One region of the Clostridium fessum genome, then DNA from elsewhere that is predicted to be linked to it. Evidence: riboswitches for the same ligand, from Rfam matches in the RefSeq annotation. Region 1 holds a riboswitch; the other holds the start of a gene.
What was found. A riboswitch is a leader RNA that binds a small molecule or an ion and turns the genes downstream of it on or off. The one in region 1 is predicted to bind molybdenum cofactor.
Positions count from the first base shown of each region.

Region 2: it holds a riboswitch for molybdenum cofactor, as region 1 does, so the genes downstream of both, PG862_RS10355 (substrate-binding domain-containing protein) here and PG862_RS02355 (DVU_1555 family C-GCAxxG-C-C protein) in region 1, are expected to answer to the same signal.

Region 1 covers NZ_JAQEQF010000001.1:497,756-514,346, reverse strand. Annotated here, with positions in the region: gene PG862_RS02405 (hypothetical protein) at 205-1,179, shown strand; gene PG862_RS02400 (helix-turn-helix domain-containing protein) at 1,374-1,613, opposite strand; gene PG862_RS02395 (AraC family transcriptional regulator) at 1,830-2,747, opposite strand; gene PG862_RS02390 (glycoside hydrolase family 127 protein) at 3,197-5,140, shown strand; gene PG862_RS02385 (ABC transporter permease) at 5,246-6,181, shown strand; gene opp3C (oligopeptide ABC transporter permease) at 6,193-7,317, shown strand; gene PG862_RS02375 (ABC transporter ATP-binding protein) at 7,329-8,408, shown strand; gene PG862_RS02370 (ABC transporter ATP-binding protein) at 8,414-9,343, shown strand; gene PG862_RS02365 (peptide ABC transporter substrate-binding protein) at 9,537-11,225, shown strand; gene PG862_RS02360 (FCD domain-containing protein) at 11,518-12,225, shown strand; molybdenum cofactor riboswitch at 12,811-12,930, shown strand; gene PG862_RS02355 (DVU_1555 family C-GCAxxG-C-C protein) at 13,136-13,576, shown strand; gene PG862_RS02350 (molybdopterin-dependent oxidoreductase) at 13,662-16,583, shown strand.
Region 2 covers NZ_JAQEQF010000007.1:111,565-128,155, forward strand. Annotated here, with positions in the region: gene rfbA (glucose-1-phosphate thymidylyltransferase RfbA) at 190-1,083, shown strand; gene rfbB (dTDP-glucose 4,6-dehydratase) at 1,098-2,120, shown strand; gene rfbD (dTDP-4-dehydrorhamnose reductase) at 2,120-2,974, shown strand; gene glmM (phosphoglucosamine mutase) at 3,154-4,506, shown strand; gene greA (transcription elongation factor GreA) at 4,510-5,013, shown strand; gene PG862_RS10325 (nitroreductase family protein) at 5,043-5,555, shown strand; gene PG862_RS10330 (SEC-C metal-binding domain-containing protein) at 5,916-7,061, shown strand; gene PG862_RS10335 (2-hydroxycarboxylate transporter family protein) at 7,083-8,375, shown strand; gene PG862_RS10340 (ethanolamine utilization protein EutH) at 8,473-9,558, shown strand; gene hypD (trans-4-hydroxy-L-proline dehydratase) at 9,769-12,204, opposite strand; gene PG862_RS10350 (trans-4-hydroxy-L-proline dehydratase activase) at 12,222-13,142, opposite strand; molybdenum cofactor riboswitch at 13,729-13,850, shown strand; gene PG862_RS10355 (substrate-binding domain-containing protein) at 13,978-14,898, shown strand; gene PG862_RS10360 (ABC transporter permease) at 15,109-15,792, shown strand; gene PG862_RS10365 (ABC transporter ATP-binding protein) at 15,779-16,489, shown strand.

The sequences.
Region 1 (16,591 bases):
ATGAGATAAAAAGCTGCTGCAGATCGGAAAAAAACTTTCTGATCTGCAGCAGCTTTTTGCATTACAAGGGAGATACAGCAAGCATATACGTGCCTTTGTAATCCGGGGCAGGCTATCATAAGTGGATATTTGCTTCAAGGGGCATAAATAACCCACCTAAGCATCCGTATTTGTGGTAAGATGGACTTAATAGGGGGTATAGCTATGGAGTCTGGAATTCTGATGATTGTGATAGTGGTTATTGGTGTCTTTTATCCGGTATATACAGCCTGGATTTCTCTGGTGGCGGCACCGGTGTATCTAAAGATAGGTTTCCTGTTTGCGATGGCAGGAGCACTTCTCGTCATGAGAATCCTGCGGAAAGAAAAGCAGATAAAATGGATAGTTCTGATCGGCATTCTGGGGGCATATGCCTGGAGTCTGTATAGTTGGTATGACGAAGAGTGCCATTACCAGTATGCGAGAAGCGTGCATGGAGATTCGGGCAATGCTTTGATGCTGTTTGTTGGTACCTTTACATGTCTGATACCGTTGTTTTTGCTGGATGCCGAACTGACCTGGTGGATGGAGTCCCGGAAGAAAAAGAAAGAAGAGAGTCCTGAATCTGAGAAGGAAACAGAGAAAAAAGAAAACCGTCTGGCAGCAGGAATGAAAAACTGGTTTGGAAAGCATCGCCAGACGCTCTGTACGCTGCTTATCTGTGCGATGGGCTGTGGACTTCTCGTGGTTCTGCTATATCCGTATAAGTGCTGGGAAGAAGGATGTTACAATCTGGCCTTTGATGGCATATACTGTGAACAACACAGGGCAGAGAAGATAGAAGAAAGTAAACGGGAAGAAGAGGAACGTAAAAAAAGAGAACGGGCTGAGCTGATAGAATTACAGAAGAAAAAAGAAGAAGAGGAATCAAGAAGCTACGAGGAATATCTTAAGCGGATAGAAGAGGATCCCTTGTGGGAACTGAAACAACGGAGCCGCAAAAACACACCTGTGCAGAGGGAAATACCATCGGTGCGAAAGAAGCTCCAGAATCCATATGCAGCGTATGATGCGGGATATGATGATGTTATGGAAGGCGATGATTATGACTGGGATCGCTACCATCGAGATTCAGAATATGCCGATGGCGTAGATGATGCCCTGGATGAACGGGAAGAGTATGGACGGGATGACTGGTAAGGTATCTTGCTGGTGGACACTTATATATAATATTCGGATAGGTTAAGCGATACTGTCTTTTCAGAGGCGGTACCGCTTCTGTTTTTAAAAATAGGATCACCAAAAAGAGCTGTCACAAAAGCCGGTGCAAACCGTCGGTTGACAGCTCTTTTTTGGCGTGCGATCCGCACATGAAATCACTTGTTTCCGAATGTTTAATACATTCCATCGTAAGGATCTTCTTCCTCATGAACTTCAAATAGATCGCCGGGCGTACAGTCCAGTGCGGAGCAGATGCGGGCGATGGTGCTGAAGCGGATGGATTCAGTTTCATTGTCCAGAATTCGGCTGGCATTTTTATAGCCAAGCCCGGTCATGGCGATAAAACGGTATTTCGTCAGACGCTTTTCAGCCAAAAGTTTATGAATGCGAAGTTTAATTGTGACAGTTTTCAATTCGGAATTTCCTCCTTTGTATACACACAGTGTTACCTTAAATATAAAGGATTTTCAATGTGCGGATAACTGGCTTAAACAATAGCTGATGTAGAGGAACTTATAGATACATTAGAAACGATTCACTGGTTTGGGTATAAAAAAAGAACTGCCACGCTCATGACAGTTCTTACGAAAACAAATAGTATAGTAAAAAACATCAGCTGTGAATCGCCTTTAAGGCGCCTCACTCCCCCCATTCTCTTCTGCGTAAAACATCCGGTACTGCGCTGGGGTAATGCCGATCTCCTGCTTAAATACGCGGATAAAATAGGATGGGATCCGCAGTCCTACCATCTCACCGACCGACTGGATCGTGGCGTCGGAGTGGAGGAGAAGCTGGGAGGCGTGTTCGATCCGCAGTTTTTTCAGGTACTGCATCGGGCTGGCACCGTATGCCTGGTGGAAGCTGCGGATTAAGTGGGACGGGCTGTAGGAATACTGGCGCGCCAGATCGTTTAAGGAGATCTCCTCCGTGTAGTGGGCATCCAGATAGTCGCGCAGCGTCCGGGCGATGCTTTCCTTCTCGCGGCTGTAGCAGTACGGCGCATAGAGAACCTGGAGAAATTCAATGAAATCATTCTGGAGCTCAAACGGCGTCCGCACGGAGGACGGAAAGCTCTTTTTTTGTGTGTATTTGCTGAAAGAAACCAGGTTCATCCGCTGCAGATACTTTTCCAGCTTCTCCCGGTTGGCTTCCGGCACGGCGCCGGTGCGCGGCAGGGAGAGAATGAAATTCTGCGGCGAATAGTAAAATTTCGGCGCGGCGCGCCGGGTTACGTTGTCCGGGTAAAATTCATCGGACAGGCTGTATTTGCCGTTGGTATAGAAATGCACCCAGCTCGTCGTGGTCTTTTTCTGGCAGACGCGGTTGCCGCGGTGCGGGGTATCGGGGGTAATGATAAAAAACTGCCCGGCATTCAGTTCAACGCGGAACGGATCCTGTTCGAGATATAAAGTTCCGCTGTGAACATAGATAAGATCAAAGACATTTCGGATCGTCCGGCGCTCATGGATATCGCCGGGGCGGTAAACACATCCGCCTCCGACGATAAAATAAGGAAGGGGCGGACAGTTTAAATTAATAAAATTCATGATGTATGTACTCCCGTTTAAATAAAAACAGCCACGTAACAGGAATCCTGTCTGAACCGCAGAGAGGCAAACGAAAAACAGGACAACTTTGTCAGGTTGTTAAACAAATTTAAAATATCAATTTTATTATATCAAATAGAAAGAAAAACAGCAAGAATCTGTTTGGAAAATCCCTTATATTTGCAGAAATAAAACACTCTACTTGAGAAAATAAGAGGGGATGAATGAAAAATAAAGAAAAATCAGAGAAAAAGAAAGAATGAAATCAGGCTGATTTTGTTCTATAAAAATACGCGTATTCTTTTCTATAATATGCAAAATGTGTTAGATCGCTTTTCCACTATTTGAATGGTATACTTATAAGAAAACATACAAAAAAAGAAGTCTTTTTCAGATTATTGATAGGCGCTTACGGATAAGTGAATAATAAATCAGGAGGTTTTCTGTGAATGATAAAAAAGGAGACAAGTTTCATTAATTTGAAACAGGTAAAGATAGACGACCCGTTCTTTTCGCGGGTACAGAATGTGGTAATTCACACGATGCTTCCGTATCAGGAACGGGTGCTTCACGATGAGGTGTCCGGAATCCGAAAGAGCCATGTGATTAAAAACTTCCGCATTGCAGCGGGAGATGAGAAAGGAACGTATTACGGGCGTGTATTTCAGGACAGCGACCTGGCGAAATGGCTGGAGGCGGTGGCGTACTCGCTGACCGTCGAGGCAAATCCAGAGCTGGAGGCGCGTGCCGATGCGATCATCGACCTGATCGGGCGGGCGCAGCAGCCGGACGGCTACCTGGATACCTATTTCATTGCGGCGGAGCCGGAACATAAGTGGCAGAACCTGACGGACTGCCATGAGATGTACTGTGCCGGACATATGACGGAGGCAGGCGTCGCGTACTATCAGGCGACGGGAAAGACGAAGCTTTTAGATATCTGCTGCAAGCTGTGCGATCATATCGATCGGCGGTTCGGACGGGAAGCAGGCAAAGTAACCGGCATTCCGGGACATGAGGAGATCGAGCTGGCACTGATGCGGCTTTATCAGGCAACCGGGGAAGAGAGATACCGGAAGCTGGCGGCATATTTTATCGATGAGCGCGGGCGGGATCCGGAGTTTTTCCATAAAGAAGCGGCGGCTAGAAGCTGGAGTCGCACCGATTACATGGACAAGCAGCCGTCGTCCTACATGCAGAACCACAAGCCGGTGCGTGAGCAGGATACGGTGGAAGGACACGCGGTCCGTTGTATGTATCTTCTGACGGCGGCGGCAAACCTGGCAGCGCAGAATCACGATGAGGCGCTGATGGCAGCCTGCCGGAAGATGTGGGACAACATGGTAGACCGGCGGATGTACATAACGGGTGGAATCGGTTCCACCTATTACGGCGAGGCATTTACCGTGGATTATGATTTGCCGAATGATACCGCTTACGCGGAAACGTGTGCGGCGGTGGGGGTCTGCTTCTTTGCGAAACAGATGCTGGAGGCGGATCCGGACGCGCGGTATGCAGATATTCTGGAGCGGGAGATTTACAACGGAACCATCAGCGGCATGCAGTTAGACGGAACGAAATTCTTTTATATCAATCAGCTTGAAGCCAATCCGGGCATGCCGACCAACGCATACGGCGAGGAAGAGTACACGCCGGAGCGGATCGGCTGGTATGACTGTGCATGCTGCCCTCCGAACCTGGCGCGTCTGATGACTTCACTTGGTTCTTATGTATGGTCTTCAAGTGAAGATACGATCTATTCCCACCTGTTTGTCGGGGGAACGGCTTCCTTTGAAACGGCGGGCGGCGTGAAGATAGCGCTTACATCGAAATATCCGTGGAACGGCTCCGTTACCTACACGGTAGAACCGGAGCAGGCGGGAGCAGAATTTACTTTGGCAGTCCGTTATCCGGGCTGGTGCCATCAGATGCAGGTGAAGGTCAATGGCATACCGGTTTCCGGGGCAGTCAAGACAGACAAGGGCTACTGGATGATCCAGAGAAGCTGGCAGCCTGGTGATACTGTTTCCTGCGAGATGGAGATGGAGCCGGAGCGGGTCTATGCACACCCGATGGTGCGGGCGGATGCCGGATGCGTGGCACTCAGACGCGGACCAATCATCTACACCTTTGAGGGCGTGGACAACGGAGAGGATCTTCAGACACTGCGGATTCCGCGGGAGGCGAAGATTGAAGCGCTTCCGTATCAGGCGGATCTGCTGGAAGGTATCGTGGCGCTGCGCGTGACGGGCTGCCGGAAGAAAGCGGCGGTTAATCTGGCGCTTTATGAAGAAGATGCGGCACCGGAAGAGGTGGTAACCCTGCAGGCAATTCCGTACTATGCATGGTGCAACCGCGGCATGACGCATATGCGTGTGTGGATGCAGGAATAGAGAGATAAAACCGTTTGCCTTATTTTATACTTCGGAGTTGAAAGAATATCCGGGCTATAAGAGAAGGAGAGAGACGTATTATATAAGAAAGAAGGGAGTACGGACATGAAGAAATATATCGGAAAACGTATCATGATTTCTCTTGTCACGCTTCTGATCATCATCCTGGTACTTTTTATGCTGCTGCAGCTGATGCCGGGATCTCCGTTCAACGATGAAAAGCTGACCGCGGATCAGATTGCGATGATGTCGAAGAAATATGGACTGGACAAACCGTTGATCGTACAGTTTTTCACGTATGTGAAGAACCTGCTGCAGGGCGATTTTGGTGTATCGTATGTTATCTCCAAGGATACCTCCATCTCGGTTCTGTTAAAGAACCGTGTGCCGGTCAGCTTTGGAATCGGACTGGAGGCAGTTTCCTTCGGTGCGGTAGTCGGACTGATTTTAGGTATTCTGGCAGCGCTCAAGAAAAATAGCTGGCTTGATACCATCTGTACTGTGATTTCAGTTCTGGGCGTCAGCCTTCCGTCCTATGTTTTTGCATTGGTTATGGCATATTTCATCGGCTACAAGGCACAGTGGCTGCCGCTTCTGTTTGACGGCAAGAGGTTCTTCGCATCGTCGATCATGCCGATGCTGGCGCTGTCGATGTTTACGGTAGCGACGGTGGCTCGATTTACGAGAACCTCCCTTCTGGAGGTGCTGGACAGCGACTACATGCTGCTTGCGGAGAGCAAGGGAATCACGGGACGCCCGCTTCTGGTGCGCCATGCACTTCGAAACGCGCTGATCCCGATCATTACGGTACTGGCGCCGCTGGTTGTCGATCTGATGATTGGTTCCCTGGTTATCGAGAAGATCTTCTCGATTCCGGGCATCGGAAGTTTAATGATTGCAGCGATTCAGTCCAACGATTACAACGTGACGATTTCGCTGGCATTTATCTACAGTGTCATGTACATTGTCCTGATGCTGGTGGTTGACGTCCTGTACGGAATTATCGACCCGAGAATCCGTCTGGCGAAGAAATCGGATTGAGAGGTGATGGCATGAAAAAACGGAGTGACGAAAAGACAGATGAGAAAATGACAGGTGGGGATGCGGCTTCCGTTCGGGAGCATGTGTTATCACCCGAAGAATATTTAAGCCAGATCGAATTCCTGGACGATGATTTTGAATTCCAGCACAAAGACGGCTTTGAACATGTCGATACAAACTTTGCAAGCCAGAGCTACTGGAAAGAGGCAATTGCACGGTTTAAGAAAAATAAGGGCGCAATGTTCAGCTTTGTCTGTATTCTGTTTCTGATTGTGATGGCGCTTGTCGGACCTCACATGAACCAGTTTACCTACGATCAGCAGATTATTACCAACCAGAACATGGCGCCGAGAGTGCCGGGACTGGAAAATATGGGTATCTTAGATGGTTCTGAGACGATCCGTACATCCACCGGAAGTAAAGAAATCAACTATTATGAGAGCAACGATCTGACCGATACCTACTACTGGTTTGGTTCCGATTCGCTGGGACGCGACCTCTGGACCAGAACCTGGAGCGGAACGCGGATCAGCCTGTATGTAGCGGTGCTGGCGGTATTCATCGACCTTGCGTTTGGTCTGACGTATGGACTTGTATCCGGATATTTTGGTGGAAAAGTCGATATGATCATGCAGCGTATCGTCGAGATACTAAACAGTATTCCGTACCTGATCACGGTTACCCTGCTTTTGTTAGTCATGAAACCGGGGCTTATGTCTATCACGTTCGCCCTGATGTTTTCCGGGTGGCTGGGCATGAGCCGAATCGCCCGCGCGGAGGTCTTAAAGCTGAAAGAGCAGGAATATGTGCTTGCTTCCCGGACGCTGGGAGCAAAGAGTTTCCGCATTATTTTCAAAGAGATTTTACCAAATATTTTTGGTCCTCTGATTACACAGACGATGTTTTCGATCCCGCATGCGATCTTTACCGAGGCATTCTTAGCCTTTATTGGCCTGGGTGTGCCGGAGCCGATGGCTTCGCTGGGTTCCCTGATTTCGAGTGGATATCAGAACTTTACAAGCCATCCGTACATGATCGTGTTCCCGTTAATTGTCATGGGACTTCTGATGCTGTGCTTTAACATGCTGGCGGATGGTCTGCGTGATGCATTGGATCCGAAGATGAAGGATATGTAGGAGGAAATGGCATGGAGAAAAAAGAAGAAATTTTACGAGTGCGGAATCTGGACATTTCCTTCGAGACGACAGCCGGAGTGGTCAATGCCGTCCGGGGCGTCAACCTGACGGTAAACCGGGGCGAGACGGTCGCGATCGTCGGGGAGTCCGGTTCCGGTAAGTCGGTTTCCGCGAAGGCGATCATGGGAATTCTGGCAAAGAACGGAACGATCGACCGCGGACAGATCACATTTTCCTATTACCGGAACCCGCAGGAGCGGGTCACCAGAGAAATTCTGCAGATGAAAAAAGAGGAAATCCGCCGCCATATCAACGGAAAACGGATCGCGATGGTCTTCCAGGATCCGATGACATCCTTAAACCCGCTGATGCCGGTTGGAAAACAGATCATGGAAGGCATGATCTGGCATTACCATACACCGAAGGAAGAGGCATATGAGAAGGCGCTGGAGCTGATGAAGCTGGTCGGCATCACCGACGCGGAGAAGCGAATCAAAAACTATCCGCACCAGCTCTCCGGTGGTATGCGCCAGAGAATCGTCATCGCGATCGCACTGGCGTGCGATCCGGAGCTTTTAATCTGCGATGAGCCGACGACGGCGCTGGATGTTACGATTCAGTCGAAGATTCTGGAACTGATTCAGGAAATTCAGAAAAAACGGCAGCTGTCGGTTATCTATATCACGCACGATCTGGGCGTCGTTGCGAAGGTTGCCGACTATGTCAACGTCATGTATGCAGGCAAGATCGTCGAGAGCGGCACGGTCGAGGATGTATTCTACGATCCGCGCCACCCGTACACATGGGGACTTCTCTCCGCGATGCCAGATCTGGGAACGGACGACGAACGTCTTTACACAATCCCGGGCAGCCCGCCAAACCTGCTTCACAAGGTAACGGGCGATGCGTTTGCACCGCGGAATAAATATGCGTTAAACATTGACAGTCGTCTGGAGCCGCCGATGTTCAAGATATCGGAGACGCACAGCGCCGCGACATGGCTGCTGCATCCGAAGGCGCCGAAGGTCGATATGCCGCCGGAGCTTCGGGATCGAATTGAGAGAATGAAGAAAGAGGGGGGAATCGCATGAGTACAGTGACAGAGACAAGCAAAAAGCCCCTTCTGGAAGTAAAAGGACTCAAGCAATACTTTCCGGTCAGCCGGAAATTTACCGTAAAAGCGGTTGAGGATGTCAGTTTTTATATCAATCCGGGCGAGACCTATGGTCTTGTGGGGGAATCCGGATCGGGAAAGACGACGATCGGGCGGGCGCTGATCCGCCTTTACGATCCGACCGCAGGACAAATTACCTTTGACGGGATGGATATTTCCGGAAAAATGAGCCGCCAGACAGAGGCGAGACTCAGAAGTGATATGCAGATGATTTTTCAGGATCCGATGGCATGTTTAAATCCGCGCCAGAAAGTAGCGGATATCATTGCACAGGGGCTGGATATCCATCACCGGTACCATTCCCAGAAAGAACGGACCGAGATGGTGGCAGACATCCTCCACAAGGTAGGTCTGGCGCCGGAACATGCAAACCGGTACCCGCATCAGTTTTCCGGTGGTCAGCGGCAGCGTGTCGGCATCGCCCGGGCGCTTGTCATGAACCCGAAGCTGATCATTGCCGATGAGTGTATCTCGGCGCTCGATATGTCCATTCAGGCGCAGGTTGTCAACCTGATGAAGGACATCCAGGACGAGACGGGGCTTGCATACCTCTTCATCGCCCACGACCTCTCGATGGTTAAATATATTTCCGACCGCATCGGCGTTCTTCATCTGGGCTACCTTCTGGAGACGGGCACGACGGAGGAGATCTTCTCCCATCCGGTACATCCGTACACCCGAAGCCTGATTTCGGCGATCCCGAACCCGAACCCGGTGGTAGAGCGCAGCCGGATTGCACTGCACTATGATTATAAGACGAGCGGTCTGGATTACGGCGCAGGTACGATGCATCAGATTGAGGGCACACATTTTGTGCGCGGAACCGATGCAGATTTGGAAAAATGGGTGTAGATTTAAAAGAAAGCCGATGCATTCCGGCACAAAATCAACCATAATAAATGTGATAAAATGACCTGTTTAGCGGGTGATTTTATAGATGAGCCGAACCAGCAGACAACTGAGGATAGACAGCCGGGACCAGGAAATGCAGCATGAAACGGGAATGGTTTGGTTTTATTAAAAAAACAAAAAAGGAGGAAGTATTATGAAGCTAAGAAAAGTAATGGCGTGGACGCTGGCTTCTGCCATGTTTGCTGGACTTTTGGCAGGCTGCGGCGGCTCGACCCAGACAACAGAGACAGCAGCGGCTGAATCTGGAAGCGAAGAGGGCGGCAGCTCGGCTGAGGGCGGCAAGGTGCTTCGCTATCAGGCAAGCACTCTGGTAGACTCCCTGGATCCGGCACTTTCCAACGACTACACATCCAGTGGTGTTATCTCCCAGTTTATGATGGGTCTGATGACCAAGGATGAGTCAGGTGCTCCGGTTTATGGCGTGGCGGAGAGTGAGGAGAAGTCCGAGGATGGTCTGACCCTGACCTTCAAGATCCGTGACGACGCAAAATGGTCCAACGGCGATCCGGTAACGGCAAACGATTTCGTTTACGCATGGAGACGAGTAGCCGATCCGGCAACTGCAAGTGATTACCAGTTCTTTATCACAACTGCCTGCATCGCAAATGCAGAAGAGGTAACAACAGGTGAAAAACCGGTTGAGGAACTGGGTGTAGAGGCAGCGGACGATAAGACATTAGTCGTAACTTTAAGCTCTCCGTGTGCTATCTTTGATTACCTGATGGCATCCGGCGCATGCTTCCTGCCTTTAAATCAGAAATTTGTAGAGAGCTGCGGCGGTAACTTTGCAACTTCCGCAGATACCCTGTTAGCAGATGGTCCGTTCAAGGTATCTTCCTATGAGCCGTCTGCCATGAAGGTAGAATTAGTAAAGAATGATCAGTTCTTCGGCGCATCCGATGTGAAACTCGACGGCGTTGAGTTCTCGATCATTACCGACAGCCAGACAGCAGCCCTTTCTTTTGAGAATGGCGATCTGGACGTTGTAACCTTAAGCGGTAACCTGGTAGAGCAGTATGAGGATGATCCGAGATTCTCCACCAGAAGTGACGGTTACAACTGGTATCTGACCCCGAACATGAAGAAAGAGGGGCTTGACAATGTAAATATCCGTAAGGCACTGGCAAAATCGTATGACAAAGAAGCGATCACAACCCGTGTTCTGAAGGATGGTTCCACACCGATGGATTACTTCGTACCGCAGGGCCTTGCAACCAATGAAAAGGGCGAAGATTTCCGTGAGGCAGCAGGCAGCGCATATGACAGCTGGACCTACGATGTAGAGGCAGCAAAAGAGCTGTGGAAGACAGGCCTTGGCGAGCTTGGCAAAGATTCCTTATCCTTCACTTTAATGTGTGAAGATACTGATTCTGCACAGGCTGTTGCACAGTTCTTACAGAGCGAGTGGCAGAACAACCTGCCGGGTCTGACCATCGAACTTCAGGTACTTCCGAAGAAAGCCCGTCTGGAATACATGCAGAAAGGTGAATATGATATCGGTCTTACCCGCTGGGGTCCGGACTACGCAGATCCGATGACTGATCTGGATATGTGGATAACCGGCAGCTCCACCAACTACTCCCAGTTCTCCGATGCAGACTACGATGCAACCATCCAGTCCGCAAAGAAGGGCGATCTGGCACTCGACCAGGATGCTCGTTGGGAAGCTTTAGTTGGCTGTGAGAAGACGCTGGCAGATCAGTGTGTTCTGTTCCCGATTTACGGACAGTCTGTAGCCGTTATGACCAATCCGGATGTAAGCGGTATCCAGTACTACTCCGTAGGGCTTCCTTATCTGTTCATCAATGTAGATAAAAAGTAATAAATAAAAACAGATGGATCAAAATCTGAAATGATTTTAGATTCAAAGCGGACCGCAGGGCAAGAAAATGTACCCTGCGGTTCGCTTTTTTCTGTCATAGAAGTATTTAAAGGGATGATTTACACGAATCGGAAATGATGATACAATCATAGAAATGGGTAGTGTGATGCTGCCAAGGTAGAGATTATATCGATGGATGTGTGTGGTCCATTGTGAAATATGAGAATAAAAATGGATGTTAGGAGCATGAGGATTTACAGCTTAAAATGGGTTAGAGCATAAGGGAGGAAAAATGGCAGGGAAAAAACGAAACAGCAGCTTTGAAATACTGACAGCCATGCAGGAATTAAACACCCCGGCGGGAGCGCTCCAGCTGGCGCAGATCCTGCATCTTCCGTCCGCCAGCATCGGGCGGGAGCTTCTGGATTTGGAGAAAGCAGGGCTGCTTGTCAAGGTGCAGAATAAGGGGCGGATCCTGACGCCGCAGGGCGAACGCTTTCTGGAAGAAGAACGGTCACGCCGGGAGAAGATGAAGGCGGCGAATGAGCTTATCGAGGCGGCGTCGATGGAGACAGAAAGCGGGCTGGAGGATATTCTTTTAGTGCGGAAACTCCTGGAGGGATATGCGGCGGAGGCGTGTGCAGAGCGGATTGATCCGAAGGAATTGCAGAAATTAAAAGATCTGCAGGCAGACTATCTCTATGCAATCCGCCATGGAAGGGCGGGAAGCGAGGAGGATCTGGCGTTCCATCTGAAGATCGCGCATCTCTCAGGCAGTCCGTCTATCCTGCGGATGTTAAAGCTCATCCTGACCGATCAGGACGCGTATGCGCGCTTCAACCAGGCGGCAGTCCGCTCTGATGAAGTCCGGGAAAATGAACACGAAAGCCTTCTGGCAGCGATCGAAGCCAGAGACGGGGCGCTGGCGCGCCGGGAGATGGAGCGGCATCTGGAGCATGTAGGGGAGAACCTGCAGGCGTATTTTGCGGGGAGAAAGTAGGATTTGTACGGATTATAAATAAGAAAAAATTTATGCAAATCACATTTTCGATGCGGAATTTGTATGTGCATGAATTCTGTTCTTAAATATGCTTGCGTTATCTGAAATAAAAAATAATGGTTTGCAGAATAAAATTTAAAACAGAAAAAGAAAATGAAAAAAAGATACTTAAAAATGTGAGGATTTATAGCGGATAAATAACAGATATTCATGTTTGATTATGAATCAAAAAGATATAAATTTCATATAAGTGAAATTAAAGTGAACAAAATTCACGTTTAAACAAATGAAAATGAAAAATTATAAAAGTGTGTGGATCGTTATTTTTAAAAAAAATACTCGATCAAATAGTAGAAAGAAAGAATACAAATCTTCAAATAATACAATATTTGAACGGAAGTTATGCTGAAATCTTGTAAGTAAACAGATATTACAAGGGTAAAATAGCATGTTGAAAATCCCGTATTGAGGTAAAATAAGGGGCGAACAAGTGTCCTGTCGATGTAAAAAATTTCAAAATTATGAAAAATGAGATTGACTTTCGATGAAAAGCAGAGTACCATAGAGGTATCAAAACCAAAATAGAAACAATCTGTTTTTCGAGCCGAAATTGCTAAGCGGGAAACCGTATGCAGTCAGGCCAATGGGTACATCTGGAAATGGAAGTGCCTTCCGCATTTGAAAAGAAAGAGAGATTCGCTTTACATCGATGGATACGGGAAGCTGTCAGGCTTCTTGTATAGATAGGGTATATATGTGCTGGCAGATAGGTATAGGTATAGGTATAGATATAGGTGTATCCATATCTATAGGTGCAGATGTATATACAAACTCGGATACGTTAAGCGGTACTGTCTTTTCAGAGGCGGTGCCGCTTTTCTTTTTGTGTTTCTAAGAACAGGAGGTGCGGATGGAGCCGGATATTAAAAAACTGAACCAGCTGCTTTTATCGGGAAGCTGCTGCAGTCAGGCACTTGTATCACTGGGACTTACCCTTAAGGGCGAGGAGAACCCGAGCCTTCTGAAGGCATCTGCAGCACTCTGTCTGGGAGTCAGAAGCGGGCTGACCTGCGGAGCTCTGACCGGTGCGGCGATGATGATGGCGCTCTTTGAGCCGGAAGCGGCATACAGCGAGATGATACCGGAACTGGCAGACTGGTTTCAGGAAAACTATGGTGAAATCTATGGAGGAAGTGATTGTCATTCGATTTTAGGAGATAACATAGCCAACAAGGCACTTCGGTGTCCCCAGGTGGTAGAGAATACCTACCGCAAGGCCAGAGAACTTCTGGAGGACTATGGCGTGGATCTGGCGGATCTGGCAGAGATGCTGGAAAACGCGGATGACTAAGGAATCGTAAGTATTGGGTATGATGCGGAAGGATAGTCGGAAGCATCAGGGCTCTATTTATTTTAAAGAAGGAGGACGAAACAGCATGAAATTAAGAAAAATGATGTTGAACATCAACGGTGTTGATCGTATGTTTATGTGCGATCCGGAAAACGATAAACTGTCAGATGTTCTGCGCCGGATCGGTCTGACCGGTGTTAAGGTTGGATGTGGAACCGGTGTCTGCGGTTCATGTTCCATCATTCTGAACGGACAGGTAATCCGTTCCTGTACCAAGAAAATCAGCCAGGTAGAAGAGTATTCCAAGATTACCACCATCGAGGGTATCGGTACTCCGCAGCATCTGCATCCGTTACAGGTTGCATGGATGAACTGCGGTGCTGTACAGTGTGGTTTCTGTGTACCAGGCTTCATCGTTTCCGCATATGCTCTGTTAGAGCAGAACCCGGATCCGACCCGTGAAGAGGTTCGTGACTGGTTCCAGAAGACAAGAAACGTATGCCGTTGTACCGGATACAAACAGATTGTAGATGCAGTTATGGCTGCAGCTAAGGTTATGCGTGGCGAGTGCAGCATCGAGGATATCAAGTTCCACAATCCGGAAGATGGCAACTACTACGGAAAACCGGTTGTTCGTCAGGATGCACTTGGTAAGGTTTGTGGTCTGACCGACTACGGCGATGATCAGGCTCTTAAGATGCCGCAGGGCGTTTTATATGCAGCTATCGTTCAGCCGAAGGTTACCCATCATGCAAAGATTCTGGCTATCCATACTGAGGAAGCTGAGAAGATGCCGGGCGTTGTTAAGGTTATCACAGCAAAAGACCTCATCGCAGCAGGCGGAACTAACATCATGGCTGAGGGTCAGTTCCATGAGAGAAGTACTGTTATGACACCATCCCGTAAAGTTCTTCAGGATGAGAAGATCTATCGTTACGGTGATGTTATCGCTATGGTAGTAGCTCATACACATCGTCAGGCTCGTGCAGCAGCCGCTAAGGTTACGATGGAATACGAGCAGCTGCCAGAGTATCTGACATATCTGGATGCAGTTATGCCGGATGCTATCCGTATCCATGAGGATACTCCGAACATCTTCTGCGAGCAGCCGGTATTAAAGGGAGCAGGTCTGGAAGATGCAGAAGAGGTAAGAGACTTAATCGACAAAGCACCGCATGTAGTAGAAGGAAGCTTCTCCTCCTCCCGTGAGCCGCATCTTTCCATCGAGGGTTGTGTACTTCAGTCTTACTGGGGCGATGATGGCCTGCTGACCATTCAGTGTAAATCCCAGTGTGTATACTCCTCGATCGGACGTCTGGGTAACTGCCTTGGTGTACCGAAGGATAAATACCGTATCATCATGAACCCGACCGGCGCAAGCTTTGGATGGTCTACCAACGCAGGCGATATCGCACTGTGTGCAGCTTGTACCGTAGTTACCGGCGAGCCGGTATCCCTGTCCATGTCCTATGAAGAGCATCAGCACTTCAGCGGCAAACGCTGCCCGGCATACTCCAATGGCCGTCTGGCATGTGATAATGAAGGTAAGATCCTGGCTGCTGAATTTGATATCGGTATGGACCACGGCGCTTACTCCTGGGGCGGTGACGACGTTATGACCAAACCGGCACGTTTCACCTTCTTCCCGTACAATGTACCGAACGTAGCAGGTCTGGTTCGTGTAGCGAACGTTAACCATGCATTTGGTACTGCTTACAGAAGCTACGGTTCTCCGCAGGCATATACACTCAGCGAGCCGCTGATGGATATGATGGCAGAAGAACTGGGCATGGATCCGTTCGAGTTCCGTTATAAGAATATCTGCCGTGAAGGCGATAAGAATATCAACAGCTATGTATATCCGCAGTATCCGATGGAGAAGATCATGGATACCATGCGTCCAATCTATGAGAAGGCGGTGGCTGATGCGAAAGCAGCTGACACACCGGAGAAGAGAAGAGGCGTTGGTATCGCATGGGGCGGCTTCAACGTTACTGAGGGCGGCGGCGACAGCGCTGAGGTTGCTCTTGAGCTTATGCCGGGCAACAAGATCCGCAAATACGACACATGGCATGCAATGGGCCAGGGTGCTACAACCGGTTCTCTGGTAGTAACACTGGAAGCTCTGAAAGAAATGCATCTGACACCAGAAGATATCCAGCTGATTCAGAATGATACCAAGACCTGTCCGGATACCGGTATGGCTGGTGCCAGCCGTTCCCTGTACATGGATGGTAATGCAACCATCATCGCAGCGAACAAGCTTCTGGCAGCTATGAGAAAAGAAGATGGTACACTTCGTACCTATGATGAGATGAAGGCAGAAGGCATCGAGACCAAGTATCTCGGCCGTTACGAGACCAACACAACTCCGGGTCTGTGCCGTCTGGATCCGAATACCGGTATCGGCGACCCGACTCCGGCATTCACATACTGCCTGAACCTGGCAGAGGTTGAGGTTGATACTAAGACCGGTAAGACTACCGTTCTGAAATTCACCTGTGTTGACTTCGTTGGACGTATCGGTAATATCGATGCTGTTAACGGTCAGGCATACAGCGGTATCATGCATGGTATCGGCTTCGCCCTGAAAGAGGACTACGCAGACGTTAAGAAACATGCGAACATGTTTGGCGCTGGCACTTCCTACATCAAGGATGTTCCGGATGATATCAACCTGATTCATATCGATGGCGCTATCTCTGATGGTCCGTTCGGTTCTTCAGGTGCTTCTGAGGCATTCCAGGCATCTGGCCACTGTGCAGTTCTGAATGGTATCTACAATGCCTGCGGCGTACGTATCCATGAGATCCCGGCACTTCCGGAGAAGGTAAAAGCTGGTCTGGATGCAATCGCAAAGGGCGAGAAACCGTACGAGCCGAAGAAATACTTCCTTGGTTCCGATATGTATGAGGAACTGGAGAACATCAAAGAGAATCCGGTACAGGTAGGAACCCAGAGCTTCTACGTATCCCTGGATGATCCGACAGCTGAGCGTCCGTTCTAATCCGATTA
Region 2 (16,591 bases), on a different contig from region 1:
TTTTCTTACGGCACTTTCGGTTCCAAAAGTGCCTACCCGTGAACAGTTACGATTGTACAATGCAAGAAAGAAGTGCAAAGCAAATAAATTTGCAAGCAGCAGGCAAATGTGGTATATTACTTATAGTGATGAGATCTGCCTTTTTTTAGAAAAGAGGCGTGAAAATAAAACATATGAGGAGAACAAGATATGAAGGGTATCGTTTTAGCAGGCGGTTCAGGCACACGCCTTTACCCGCTGACACGCGTAACTTCCAAACAGCTGCTTCCGATTTATGACAAACCGATGATTTACTATCCGATCTCCGTTCTGATGAACGCGGGAATCCGGGATATTCTGATTATTTCGACACCGGATGACACACCGCGTTTTAAGGAATTGTTGGGCGATGGACATCAGTTTGGTTTACATTTAAGCTATGCCGTGCAGCCAAGTCCGGATGGACTGGCACAGGCATTTATCATCGGCGAGGAGTTCATCGGAGACGATTCCGTGGCGATGATTCTGGGCGACAATATTTTCCAGGGTCAGGGACTTGTGAAACGCCTGCGTGCTGCCTCTGCCAAGAAAGAGGGCGCGACTGTATTTGGCTACTATGTCGATGATCCGGAGCGCTTCGGTATCGTAGAATTTGACGACCAGGGCAAGGCGATCTCCATCGAGGAGAAGCCGGAGAAACCGAAGTCCAATTACTGTGTAACGGGTCTGTATTTCTATGACAACCGGGTAGTAGAGTATGCGAAACAGTTAAAACCGTCTGCCAGAGGCGAGCTTGAGATTACCGATTTGAACCGCATCTATCTGGAAAATGGCGATCTGGATGTCATTCTTCTGGGACAGGGCTTTACCTGGCTCGATACCGGTACACATGAGTCCTTAGTTGAGGCAACCAATTTCGTTAAGACAGTAGAGACCCACCAGCACCGCAAGATCGCGTGCCTGGAGGAGATTGCGTACTTAAACGGCTGGATCAGCAAGGAAGAAGTGCTGGAGGCATACGAGGTATACAAGAAAAACCAGTATGGCAAATATCTGAAAGACGTACTGGATGGGAAATATGTTGATAAAATACATCAGAATTAAAAGGAGTTAAAACAATGAAGATTATCGTGACAGGCGGAGCCGGATTCATCGGCGGAAACTTCGTACACCATATGGTAAATAAATACCCGGAGTATCAGATCATCAATCTGGATCTTCTGACCTATGCGGGTAACTTAGAGACACTGAAACCGGTTGAAAACAAACCAAATTACAAATTTGTACACGGCGATATCGCAGACCGCGACTTCGTATTCAAGCTGTTTGAAGAGGAAAAACCAGATGTCGTTGTAAACTTTGCAGCGGAGAGCCACGTAGACCGTTCCATCACGGACCCGGAGGCATTTGTCCGTACCAATGTCATGGGAACGACCACCCTGCTGGATGCCTGCCGCACCTATGGAATTAAACGTTATCATCAAGTATCGACCGATGAGGTATACGGCGATCTGCCGTTAGACCGCCCGGATCTCTTCTTCACGGAGACGACCCCGCTTCATACCTCCAGCCCGTACTCTTCTTCCAAGGCGAGTGCGGATCTGTTTGTATTGGCATACCATAGAACCTACGGACTTCCGGTGACAGTATCCCGCTGCTCCAACAATTACGGTCCATATCATTTTCCGGAGAAGCTGATTCCGCTGATGATCAGCCGTGCGCTGGCAGACGAGGAACTTCCGGTATACGGCGACGGCGCGAACGTTCGCGACTGGCTGCACGTATCCGATCATTGTGAGGCGATCGATCTGATTCTCCACAAGGGACGCGTCGGTGAGATTTACAACATCGGCGGACACAATGAGAGGACCAACCTGGAGGTTGTCAAAACCATCCTGAAAGCGCTGGACAAGCCGGAAAGCCTGATCCGTTACGTCAAGGATCGTCCGGGTCATGACCGCCGTTATGCGATCGATCCGACCAAGATCGAGACGGAGCTTGGCTGGAAGCCGAAATACAATTTTGACACCGGCATTCGTCAGACGATCGACTGGTATCTGAACAATCAGGACTGGTGGAAACACATTTTAAGCGGTGAGTACAGCCAGTACTTCGAAAAAATGTATGGAGATAGATTATAATGAGAGTATTAGTGACAGGCGTTAAAGGCCAGCTTGGCTATGACGTGATGAATGAGCTGAAAAAACAGGGTCTTACTGGCATCGGTGTGGATGTCGATGAGATGGATATTACCGATGCAGAGGCATGCCGCCGCGTGATCACCGAGGCAAAGCCGGATGCAGTGATCCACTGCGCTGCATATACTGCAGTAGACGCAGCGGAACAGAATATGGAACTCTGCCGTAAAGTCAATGCAGATGGAACGAGAAATATCGCTGAGGTCTGCAAAGGTCTGGACATCAAAATGATGTACATCAGCACCGATTATGTATTCAACGGTCAGGGCACCCGCCCGTGGGAGCCGGATGACCACCGGGAACCACTCAACGCCTACGGTCAGTCGAAGTATGAGGGTGAGCTGGCAGTCGAGGAGCTGGTAAAGAAGTTTTTCATCGTCCGTATAGCGTGGGTATTTGGCGTGAACGGCAAGAACTTCATCAAGACGATGCTGCGCGTTGGCAAAGAGCGCGGGGCAGTCAGTGTTGTGGATGATCAGATCGGTTCCCCGACTTACACATACGATCTGGCACGTTTGCTGGTTGATATGATTCAGAGTGATAAATATGGTCGTTACCATGCGACGAATGAGGGACTTTGCAGCTGGTATGAATTTGCAGTTGAGATCTTTAAACAGGCGGGCATGGACGTCAAGGTGACGCCGGTCAGCACTGCCGAGTATACAGCTGCTTATCCGGGTCAGGCAAAACGCCCGATGAACAGCCGGATCAGCAAAGAAAAACTTTCGGACAACGGATTTGAGCGCCTTCCGTCCTGGCAGGATGCGGTAGGTCGCTATCTGAAAGAAATTCAGTAAAAAATGTGCAATCAGACATAGAAAGCAGCAGCGGCAGAAAGTGTGAAGCGCCGTTGGCTGCAGGATTTTCTTCAGGTTGGAATCAAAATCGTAGAAGGTCATGTATGTTAGTGGGGTATTTCCATAAATGTACATGACCTTTGGACTCTGTATTTGATGATGTAGGAGGAACTCTCAAAATGGGTAAATATTTTGGAACAGACGGATTCCGCGGCGAGGCAAATGTGACGCTGACCGTGGAGGACGCCTATAAAGTAGGTCGTTTCCTGGGCTGGTACTATGGACAGAAGACGAAAGCAGATCGCTGCCGGGTCGTGATCGGCAAGGATACGAGACGCAGCAGCTATATGTTTGAGTATTCGCTGGTATCGGGACTGACCGCTTCCGGCGCAGATGTCTATCTGCTTCACGTGACAACTACTCCGAGTGTATCGTATGTTGTACGCACCGAGGAGTTTGACTGCGGTATCATGATCTCCGCAAGCCACAATCCATACTATGACAACGGAATCAAGGTCATCAATGGACGCGGCGAGAAACTGGAGGAGGAGACGATCGAGAAGATTGAGTCGTATCTGGATGGCGAGATGGGCGAAATTCCATTTGCCAAGCGCGATGCGATCGGACGCACCGTTGACTATGCAGCGGGACGCAACCGCTATATCGGTTATCTGATTTCCCTGGCAACACGGTCTTTCAAAAATATGCGGGTAGGTCTGGACTGTGCAAACGGAAGCGCTTCCGCGATTGCGAAAAACGTATTCGATGCACTGGGCGCGGAGACGCACGTCATCAACAACACGCCGGACGGTCTGAATATCAATACAAATTGCGGTTCCACCCACATCGAGGGACTGCAGAAATACGTGGTTGAAAATCATCTGGACGTTGGATTCGCTTATGATGGAGATGCGGACCGCTGCCTGGCAGTGGACAGTGAAGGCAAGCTGGTGGATGGCGACAAGATCCTCTATGTATGCGGAAAATACATGAAAGAACAGGGCACGCTGGTCAACAATACAGTTGTCACCACGGTTATGTCAAACTTCGGTCTTTATAAGGCATTTGAGCGCGATGGTATTTCCTATGAGAAGACGGCAGTTGGCGATAAGTATGTCTATGAAAATATGTCCCAGAACGGCCACTGCTTGGGAGGCGAGCAGTCGGGTCATATCATTTTCAGCAAGCACGCGACGACCGGAGACGGCATTTTAACATCATTAAAGCTGATGGAAGTGATTCTGGAGAAGAAAGAGACACTTGCAAAGCTGGCTGACGAGGTGCAGATTTATCCTCAGGTTCTGAAAAATGTCAGAGTCAAGGATAAAGAGGCGGCGCAGGCAGACCGCGACGTGCAGGCGGAGGTTCAGAAGGTATCGGATGCGTTGGGCGATACCGGTCGAATCTTAGTTCGTCCGAGTGGTACGGAGCCGCTGATCCGCGTGATGGTCGAGGCACCGACGGATGAAATCTGCGGAAAATATGTAGCACAGGTTGTAGAAATGATAGAAAAAAAGGGACTGGCAGAGTAAGACATGAGAGAGCAGCTGACAGAAAGTGATGTAAAGAAGATTCAGGAAGAGATCGACCATCGGAAGCTGGTGGTCCGCAAAGAGGCGATCGAGGCGGTCAAGGAGGCGCGCGCACAGGGTGACTTGAGCGAAAACTTCGAATATTATGCTGCTAAGAAGGATAAGAACCGGAATGAAAGCCGTATTCGCTATCTGGAAAATATGCTGAAGCACGCTAAGATCGTATCGGAAGAATCCCGCCCGGATGAGGTCGGAATGAATGATACGGTTACCCTGTATTTTGAGGATGACGACGAGGAAGAAGTATACCGTCTGGTAACGAGCATCCGGGGCAATTCCCTGGAAAACCGGATCAGCATCGAGTCGCCGCTCGGAAAAGCGATCGAAGGACACCATGTGGGTGACCAGGTGGAAGTGAAGGTCAACGATAAGAGCAGCTATGTGGTGGAGATCCGGAAGATCGAGAAGACGGGGGAAGAGGATTCGGATCGGATTCGGAGCTATTAGTTGTAACGCAAAGGAGAGTTTTGATTACTATGAAATTTGAAGAATTATGTGATGCACGTTATTCACTTCGTAAATTTGACAGCCGTCCGGTTGAGGCAGAAAAATTACAGAAAGTGCTGGAGGCGGGACGCAAAGCCCCGACGGCACATAACTTACAGCCACAGCGCTTTTTCGTGATGCAGAGTGAGGAGGCTCTGGCGAAAGCGGATGCATGTACGGCGTGTCAGTTTCATTCGCCGGTTGTGATTGTAGCAGCCTATGATCCAGAGATTTCCTGGAAAAGGGAAGAGGACGGGAAAAACCATGGAGAGATCGATGTGACATTGGCGGTTTCCCAGATGATGCTGCAGGCAGCAGAACTGGGACTGGGAACAACGTATGTTGGTATGTTTAATCCAGAAAAATTGCTGGAGCAGTTCCCAGAGATGAAGGGCTTACAGCCGACGGCCTATCTGCCGCTTGGATATCCGGCAGAGACAGCTCATCCGTCCAGGCTGCATACAGATCGCAAGCCGCTAGAAGAGCTGGCAGTATTTCTGTAAAATATAGACAATCCGTAACTGTTCAGTACCTTCACAGTCACGCGCAAAAATCCATTAAAAATTGCCTGCGGCAATGGGATTTTTGCCTGCTGGCCCATGTTTTCGTACGGTCAGCGCAGTAAATGCGCAGACCTACTGAACAGTTACGACAATCCTTTATTTACCATAATCCTTAATCGATACAGTCTGTTTCCTGAGAAGCTTGGAGACAGGCTGTATTTTTGTGTAATGCCAATGATGCGCACTCGCGCGAAGCAGAAATATGTAACGATATATCTTGCAATCCATGTGCATTTAAAAGTATAATAAAAAAATATGAAGAGAAGCATGAAACGATGTAAGATGAGAAAAGGAAATGGTATGTTATTAAGAGAATATTTAAAAGAATGGACCAAAGAAGACTTATTAAACGAAGCAAGAAGCTACGAGTTAAAGAACTGTTCCCGGCTTAAAAAGGATGACCTGATTGACCGAATTGTTGAATATTTAACGACAAAAGAGGCACTCCGGGGCAGACTTTCATGCCTGACGAAAGAGCAGATGGTGCTTTTTTGCAAAGCCTGTACCGAGCCACAGAAAATTTCTGCAGAAGAGATTATGGATGGAATGCAGTTATATAAATACGTACTTGGAAGTTTTGAGGAAGTGAGTGACTGCTTTACTGTCTTTGAAGAGATTGCACAGGGGTTTAGCGGGATTGACGATGAGGCATTCCGGGCGGTTCAGAGCAAAAAAGGCTGGCTGATGAAGTGTATCAGCTTCTTTATCGATTATTATGAGATTGCGCCGTTGGAAATTTTGTATGAACTGTACAAATTGAAGGTGAAAGGCACGATCGAAGAAATGATCGGGATGCTGGAGGAAATGCCGGAGGACATCACAGAATCCTGCATTTTCCCGATGGAGAAACTGGGAATGCAGGACCTGCCGAAAGAGAATCCGCTTTATTCCGAGAGGGGATTGTATGTACATCTTCCAGTTTTTGAGGGTGATGGACTCACTGCTTTGTTGAAACAGCAGCAGAATAAAAAATTCTATATTCCGTCTGCACAGCAGTTGGATGAAATCTGTCAGAAAGGGTATGAGTCAGGGGTACTGGCTTATAAGGAGCTGGAGTCCTATTTCATAAAAAAATTGGATGTGTCGTATGAGAAAGCGGCTAGATGGTGCTTTGAGACGTGGACCAACAGCTATGAAGGAAAATCACCGGCAGAACTGATGAATAAGATGCATGAAGAAGGGATTGTTTTCCAGAGCGAGCAGCAGATGGGCGAATTTTTAAGACTTCTCATGGATGCGTTCAACAATACGAGAACAAAAGAAAACCGTGGAAATAAACCGTGGGAATTAAGTGAGAGAGGTATGATCGGCGGCATGCCGGCGATGGTGCCGGAAATGTCCCAGCCAGCACCGGTAACCGCGAAAAAGGTGGAGAAGATTTATCCGAATGATCCGTGTCCTTGCGGATCTGGGAAGAAATATAAGAAGTGTTGTGGAAGAAATTAATACTCAGAGGTGAAATGAAAAATGCAGCAAGAGAGGAAAGAAATATCTGGCAAAGCTAATACGATCGCTGGTTTTTCCATCCCTCTGTATCTAGGCATCTTGGCGCTGGTGGTGGTCTGTATGTATATAGACTGTCTTCCGGCAGGCTTGGTCGGCGGCATGATTGCGCTGATGGTGCTGGGCGAGGGACTCAATTTTTTAGGAAATCATACACCGGTTGTGAAAACGTACCTGGGCGGCTCGGTCATCTGTATTCTGGGGGCGGCGGTCATCCAGGCGCTGGGGCTGATTCCGGAGCAGACGCATGAGATCCTGGACAATTTTGTCAACAAAGAAGGATTTCTGGTCTTCTATATCTCAGCGCTGATCACAGGAAGTCTTTTCAATATCGACCGCGGGCTTCTGATCCGCGCAACGGTGAAACTGCTTCCGACAGCTGTCATATCGCTGGCAGTCGGCGTGATACTTTCAGGTCTGCTCGGTATGGTGATGGGGGATAGTTTTCTGGAAGGCATCCTGTATATCGGTATTCCGATGACGAGCGGCGGCATGACGGCGGGAGCAGTGCCTCTGTCGGCAATGTATTCGTCGGTTCTGGGGACGGACGCCGGACAGATCCTGACGCGGATCGCACCGGCGACGGTGCTGGGAAATTGTGTAGCGATCATTTTTGGCGGTTTAGCCAATAATATCGGCGAGCGAAAGCCATCCCTGACCGGAAATGGCTGCCTTGTCAATGACGGTCACGAAGTGAAGAAACAGCCTCCGATGAAACCGACCTTCGCACTCTTATGTACGGGGCTTATCATTTCAATGGCATTTTATGAACTGGGGGCGCTCTGCCATCATTTTATTTCGATTGTACCGACGTATGCGTGGATGATTGTAGCAGTTGTGATTGTGAAGGGAACGGGAATCCTTTCAGAGCGCCTGGAGGACGCGGCGAGAGAGTGGGGACAGTTCGCGATCCACAGCTGGACAGCGGCGGCGCTGACCGGAATCGGGGCGACGCTGATTGATTTAAAGACGATTTTACACACGATCACTCCGTTTTATCTGCTCAGTGTCGTGCTGATTGTCGGGGCGATCACACTGACCGCCGGATTGATCGGCATCAAGATGGGATTTTATCCGCTGGAATCATCGATCGCAGCGGGGATGTGTACAACGAACATGGGCGGCTCCGGAAATGTAGCGGTGCTCAGCAGTTCGAAACGGATGGAACTGCTTCCATTTGCACAGATTGTGACGCGTTCCTGCGGGGCACTGATGCTGACCATCGGGGGCGTGCTGATACAGCTGCTGGCGAGGTAAAAAAGAATTGTGATTGACAGAGAAATGTGCCTGATAGAGGGAAAATAAGTGAAAACAGGGGAATAGAGAAATAGGGAAAAGCTGGGAGGTAGGTCTTATGAACATATTCATTGCGATCATGCTTGTATTTGCGGCAGCCGGGCTTTTGGATGAGATACTGGGAGGAAAGCTGGGGCTGATGCCGAACTTTGAAAAGGGGCTTGCCACCATGGGCGGTCTGGCGATGTCCACGGTCGGATTTTTTGCGATCGGAGTTACATATGTGCAGACCCACGCGGAAGCGATTGCAGAGGCGGCAAAGCATATGCCGTTTGATCCGGCGCTCATTCCAAGCTGCCTTCTGGCGCCGGATATGGGGGCGCTTGGCATGGCACAGAAGCTGGCGGCGACACCGGCTCTGGCAGCATTTACCGGTGCGATGGTAGCAGGCAGTCTGGGAATGACGGTCGGATACCAGCTGCCGGTCTTTCTGGCAGCCGTTCGAAAAGATGAAATAGGAGAGCTGATGCGGGGATTCATCTTCGGGCTGATTGCCATACCGTCTGGTCTGGCGGTCGGAGGTCTGATGCTGGGTCTGCCTGTCCGTCAGCTCTTTTTTAATATGATCCCGGTGCTGGTGCTGTGCGTGGTGCTGATTGCGGCATTTGTGCTGGTTCCGGAGCTGACGATGAAGATCATGATTTTCATCGGAAATGCGATCCGTATTTTTAGTTTTTTCCTGTTTGGTGTGGCAGTCTTCGGAATTTTTATGCCGAAGTATGCGGTTGTCGAGAATGCTCTGATTGAGGAAATGCTTTTTATGGTACTCCGTATGGTCATCGCAGCGTGCGGCGGTCTGGTGTTGTCGCAGGTGGCGTTAAAACGTCTCCAAAAGCCGATCCAGCGCATCGGGGCGATCCTGGGTATCAATGAGGAGGCAGTTGTCGGACTGTTCCTTTCCTTTATACAGAGCCTTGCGATGCTGCCATTGTTTTCCAAGATGGATAAGCGCGGGAAAGTATTAAATGCCGCTTTCTCTGTGGCAGGTGCCTATGTAGTAGGCGGTCAGATGACCTTGGTAGCGTCCCTGATACCGGGAAACTGGGTAACAGCCTATATGATCAGCAAGGTGCTGTCAGGCGGTCTGGCAGTTGCCCTGGCGTTTATCTCAGCTGAGAAGATTCCCGCATTAGGTGGCGAGTAACAGCAAATTTGACTAAAATTATCTAAGAAGGACAAAAATGATAACAGAGTAGAGCGGAATATCTGATATTGAGATAAGGATAAAGAAATAAGAAAGCCCCGGCAGTTTCGCTGCCGGGGCTTTCCGCCCTTTTGGGGCTATATCATTTTCATAGAAGGCATTAATAGGTTACAATGAAGACTTTTAGAGTTGTCAAACTGTTGCGAGCAATTAACAGCAGCCACAGCCTCCAAAGCTCTGCTCGGTTCTCTCAATGATCTCGTTCTGAAGCGGTTTATCCAGGTTACGGAAGTAGTCACTGTATCCGGCTACGCGGACGATCAGTTCTTTGTATTCCTCCGGGTTCTTCTGAGCTTCAATCAGAGTCTGGCGGTCGATAACGTTGAACTGCATATGATGTCCGTTCATAGCGAAGTAGGAACGAATCAGAGCAGCCAGGTTGTCAATACCCTTCTCGCCTGCGATAGCAGCCGGAGTAAACTTCTGGTTCAGCAGAGTACCGCCGGTCTCACAGTGATTCATCTTGGAGCAGGATTTAACAACTGCGGTCGGTCCGTTGATATCAGCGCCTTTTTCTGGGGAAATACCCTCAGACAGCGGGATATGTGCCAGACGTCCGTTCGGGCTTGCGATCATAACATCACCGAAGTATACGTGGCAGGTGGTCGGAAGCATATCTACATGATATACACCGCCTCTGGTGGTAGGTCTGCCGGTGATATAATCTTTGTACTCGTTGAATACGCTTACCATGATGTCATCTGCATAATCATCATCGTTGCCGTATTTCGGAGTCTTATTCTTAACCAGGTTCAGGATATCCTCATGACCCTTGAAGTCGTCATTCATAGCGTCGATGAGTTCTTTCATGGTAAACTTCTGATTGTCAAATACGTTGAACTTGATAGAGGAAAGTGCATCGGAAATGGTTCCGATACCAACACCCTGGATATAGCTTGTGTTGTATCTTGCACCGCCAGCGTTGTAGTCTTTACCTTTCTTGATACAGTCATCGGTACAGATGGAAAGGAACGGAGCCGGCATCATTTCTGCGTAAATTCTCTCGATAACCAGGTTGCCGCGCATCTTAACATCGATGATGTACTCAAGCTGTGTCTTGAATGCGTTCCACAGTTCGTCGTAGGATTTAAAGTCTTCTGCCTTGCCGGTGTGCGGTCCGATCTGTTTTTTGAACATTACATCGTAGCCATCATACAGAGCGAGCTGTAAGCACTTCGGGATGTTTAAGTAACCGGTCAGCCAGTAAGCCTCGGTTCCCCAAGCACCTGTCTCAACACATCCGGAGCATCCAGCGTTTCTTGCATCTACCAGAGATTTACCCTGATTTACCAGCTCCTGAATCAGCTCATCGGTATTGTAGAATGCCGGCTGGCCCCAGCCCTGACGAGCGATCTCGCAGGCTCTCTTTAAGAACTTATCCGGAGTAACTTTGGAAATCTGTACGTTGGAGTTCGGCTGGTTCTGTCTCATATCTTCCATACAGTCAAGGATTAAGTAAGAAACAGCGTTAACTGCATCAGTACCATCTTCCTTCACACCGCCGGAGTTGATATTTGCGAAGTCTACATATGTACCGGACTCTTTTAAGGTTACGCCAACCTTAACCGGAGCCGGAGAGTTGAACAGTTTAACCCAGAGGCACTCAAGAAGCTCAAGAGCTCTTGTATCATCCAGAGTACCTGCAGCGGTATCTTTCTCATAGAACGGAATCAGATGCTGATCCAGACGACCCGGTGTAAATGCATCCCACGGGTTTAACTCGGTTGTAACACCAAGGTGTGTAAACCAGTACATCTGAAGTGCCTGCCAGTAGGTCTCCGGTTTGTGCTCCGGAACAACCGCACAGTTAGCTGCGATCTGCTCGAGCTCTGCTTTTCTGACCGGATCCTTCTCCTCAGCAGCTTTCTCAAGAGCCAGATCGTGATATCTCTTACCTAAGATAATGATAGCATCGCAGCAGATATCCATAGCGCGAAGTTCCTGCTCTTTGTCATAAGCTTCCGGATCATTGAAGTAGTCAAGCTCTTTGATAGCCTGCTCGATCTCTTTCTTGTAGTCGCCGTAGCCCTTGATGTAGAAGTTCTTGCCGCCGGCTGTATGACCCGGTCCACGCTGCTCCATGAATTCGGTAAACATACCAACCTCATAGCAGTCTCTCCATTCCTGGGTCATAGCTTTTAAGAGATGCTCTCTGACTGCACGGTTCTTCCAGTACGGAATGATCTCTTCTTCCTGAAGCTTCAGATCGTCTTCGGTAACGGTAAAGTTAACCAGTTTACGATCATTCATAATGTGCATATCTTCGATGGTATGACAGCACAGCTCCGGGAAAGTCGGTGAACACTGCGGGTCTTTACCCTTCTCACCAACTAACAGCTCATCATCGCCTAAGTAAAGAGTTTTCTTGGAGAAATACTCTTTCAGAACGAGAGCTCTTAAAACCGGTACAGATACGGAACCTTCGTACTCTTTGTAAACATCGGTTTCAATTTTGGCTCTTTCCAGATCCAGATGCGGCTGGGTAGAGTGGCTGAGTCTTCTCAGTCTTTTAATTCTTTCGGTACATCCGCGGTCGTTGTCTTTTAACAGACCTTCTGGTGTGTTGATTACGAATGAAGTATCCATTTTTTCTGCCATTTAAATCATCCTCCTATATTGACTTTGTTGAAGCCCTGTTCTTCGAACATGGACTTAAAGTGTTCCATAAGCTCGGACACCGGTACGCTCATCTCATCATCATGGTACTCCATGTCGAGGCTGGCGTATTTACCCTTTCCGATGTCATGATAAGGTAAAAGGTTTACCTGACGTGCGTGAATATTGTTTTCCTTCAGGAAATGGATGACACTTTCAATGTGTTCATCGGTTGCGTTGACCTGCTGGATAATCGGAAGCCGGATATAAAGACCTGCGCCCTCATCACTTAATTTCTTTAAGTTCTCAAGAATCAGTGAATTGTCAACGCCGATATACTTCTTGTGGTCTTCCGGATCCATCACTTTGATGTCGTAAAGAAAAACATCTACGTAAGGAAGAATCCGCTTCAGATTCTCATAGTCTGTGTAGCCGCTGGTGTCGATGAAAACGCTGACACCGTTCTCGTGGAGCTTGCGACAGACCTCTTCCACATAGTCCATATGCTGGGAAGCCATAACCTCGCCACCGGAGAGTGTCACACCGCCGCCGGACTGCTCATAGAAGATTTTGTCCTTCATCGCTTCCTTGACAAGTGCATCTACCGTGTATTCCTTACCGGCTAACTCCCGGGCCTCTGTGATGCACCAGTCGGTACAGACGCCGCAGGCGGTACACTTGGAACGGTCAAATACAATCTTGCCGTCTACGATGGAATTGGCTCCCTGTTTACATTTTGCAACACATCGACCACAGGCGGTACATTTGTGATGATGAAAAATCAGTTCCTTATAATAATGCTGACTCTCCGGGTTGTGGCACCACATACAGCGTAAGGGACATCCCTTGAAGAAAATCGTGGTGCGGACACCATCGCCGTCGTGCGTTGAAAATTTCTGGATGTTAAATATGTAAGGAGTTTCTGCCATCCTTTCCCCCTCCTTTGCAAAAACTAGACTGTGTTCTAGTTCTGAGTCTATAATACTACAACCAACTCAAGAATACAAGAGTAAATTGAAAAAAATGTATTAATTTAATTTTTAACAGACGAATCTGAAAAATAATCATCCGATCACGCTGAAACAAGCGGAATGCGGAATGACTATAAAAGAAAATTAATATAACATATAAGATATCATAGAAAAAGGGGGCTTACAATCGGCAAAAGTGAGGATATTATGCATGAAAAGAAAGTGAAAATTGTAGAAAAGATAGAATGGTTTGAATATTCATAATATATAAAACAAAAACAAAAAATTAAGCACAGTTAAAAGAGTATCGCACAAATATGAAAAGGGAAAATCAAGATAGAAGTGAAAAAAGACTAAAAATCCAGAATAACAGTAGAAAAGAGCAGTAGAAAACAAAAGACAAAATAAATAAGAAGCTTGAAAAAATGAAAAAATTTCGCTCATGTGAAAGTTGCCCGGTTGACAAGAAGAATTTTGACATGGTATAGTAAAAATGTATAAGGATGTTTCGGGAAGTATTAGAAAAACCCGGACAGCAGAAGCCAGGAAAACTATATTTCGAGCTGAAAAACCTAACACAGTATATTGTCAGGGTTCACAGCCAATGGGTATCAGGGGAAACTCGGATGCCTCCCGCATTTGGAAAGAAATGCATTGGAAAGAGAAGTAGAACCTGCTGCTTATTAGGAAGAAAGGCAGCTGGTAAAAGGCGGCGCATCCTCTGCCAGAGTCTCGTTCCGATGAAATGTTTTTCAGAGTATTCTTAAACAAAAGAAGGGAGAAGAACAATTTTATGAAGAAGACAAACAGAATCATTGCATTAGCAATGGCGGCTATGACAGCATTGTCTATGACAGCCTGCTCTGGAAGTGCAAAAGAGACGACGGAGGCGGAAAGCGCCGCAGAGACAACCGCAGAGGCTGCTGAGGAAAGCAGTGCAGAGGAGACCAAGAAAGCATCCGGAGAGACGCTTCTGATGGCAACGACGACCAGTACCGATAATACGGGTCTTCTGGATTACTTAAAGCCAATCTTTTTAGAGGATACAGGTATTGACTTACAGTGGACGGCAGTAGGAACCGGTGATGCGATTCAGAAAGCAAAAGATGGTGAAGTCGATGTGATACTGGTTCATTCCAAAGCAAAAGAAGAAGAATTCGTGGAGAGCGGCTACGGTGTAGAGCGCTTCCAGGTTATGTATAATGATTTCGTGATCGTAGGACCGAAGGATGGTCCGATTGCAAAGACGGATGATATCAACGCTGCATTTAAGCAGATCATGGACGAGCAGCTGACATTTGTGTCCCGTGGAGACAACTCCGGTACCCATAACAAGGAGACCGGAATCTGGGAGAAGCTGGGAATTACAGATTATGAGAGCAATCCAAACTATGTATCGGCAGGCGCTGGAATGGCTGATACACTGGCGATGGCAGATGAAAAAGGCGGCTACTGCCTGTCTGACCGCGGTACCTGGCTTGCCAAGAAGGCAGATTTCCCGGATATGGATATTGTATGTGAAGGCAGCAAGGAACTTTTAAACCAGTACGGCGTTATCGCAGTAAATCCGGAGAAATATCCGGATGTCAACAACGAGGCGGCGAATACGTTTATCAAGTGGATCTGTTCTCCGGAAATCCAGACTCTGATCGGTGAATACGGCGTAGAGGAGTACGGCGAGCCGTTATTCTTCCCGAATGCAGAGCAGAAGTAGAATACTGCCGGATGATATGCGGCAGTGCTGGAATTAGCGTATTTAAACGAATAAAGCAGGCAGTTGAACCTTGCAGAATTTATAATGTATAAACAGGAAACCGGAGAAGGGAGGATGCACTTTTTCCGGTTTTTCTGTCATTAAGAATTGAGAAAATGAGAACGCCTGCAGAATATAAGGTGTTTCAGTGAATATGCTGGGAGAAAAAATATGGGAAACCTGTTTTCAAAATTTTTTGGTACGGTCGGAGTGATAGATTCTATCCGGGTAACGCTGGTGATGTCTTTCTGGTCAACCTTGATTGCGTCCATGCTTGGAATTTTTCTGGGACTTGTGCTGGAGCAGACGAAATTTCCAGGAAAAAAGCTGGTAGTCCGCGTGAACCGGACCTTGATGGGAGCACCTCCGGTCGTCATCGGACTGCTCACATATATGCTTTTGAGAAAAAAAGGTCCGTTTGGGGCGCTTCGATGGGTATTTACGATCAAAGGAATGGTGGCAGCCCAGGTTCTGATCATCACTCCGATCGTCTGTGGAATGGTATATTCATATGCGGTTCGCACGGCGCCTTCGATCCGGGCGTTTGCCAGGACGATGGGAGCTGACCGGCATCAGACCGCGCGGCTTCTGCTGCGTGAAATGAAAAATGAAATTTATTTTGCGGTTGTGTCTGGATATGGGCGTTCCATCAGTGAGGTCGGGGCGGTCTTTCTGGTAGGTGGAAATATAAAAAACAGCACCCGGACAATGACAACTGCGATTTCAACCCTGAAAGGTGCAGGCGATTATTATGAAGGGGTATTTTTGGGAGTGATCCTGATGCTTCTGGCATTTTCGGTACAGACATTGGCAGAACATTTCAGACAGGAGGAGACACCGGATGAAAATCTCTAAGCTGCAAAAGAAGATAGGTCAGTTTACGCTTCAAATCGAGGAACTGTATCTGGAGAGCGGGAAGGTTCATGGTCTGATAGGAACCAATGGCTGCGGAAAAACAACACTTTCCAAGCTGATACAGGGGATATTGGTTCCGGATGGCGGGAAGATTGATTACGAGGGACTGACACCCCGGGATATCACGATGACAACACAGAGACCGTATCTTTTGCATGATACGGTGTATCAGAACCTGATCTATCCGCTGAAAATACGGGGAATCCGCCCGGATGAGGCGAAGATGGATGCCTGGCTGGAACGATGTGGGCTTCTGCAGAAAAAAAATCAGTATGCCCGTTCCCTGAGCAGCGGAGAACAGCAGAAATTATCATTTATCAGGGCTCTGGTATTTGACCCTGCGTTTGTGATTGTTGATGAAACGCTTTCCAACCTGGATCCTGACAGTACAGAATTGTTTGAACAGCTGATGCGGGAGCAGCAGACGAAAAATAAGATGACATGGCTGCTAATCAGCCATCAGCTGGTGCATGTCCGCAAGATTTGTGACCAGGTACATTTTATGGAGCAGGGGAATGTTCTGGTGTCCGGAACACCGGAAGAAATCCTTCTTCACCCGTCGCATCCGTCCATCCGCCGGTATTTGGCAGATACGGAGGTTTCATATCGTGAAAATGAAAAAAATTCAGAAATATGAATATAAATGCGAGGCGATTGCGTTGAACATGAAAAAAATGGGAAGAGTTTTGCTTGGGATGATTGACACAGTTTGTGAAAATGTGGTATAATTTCTGGTAGA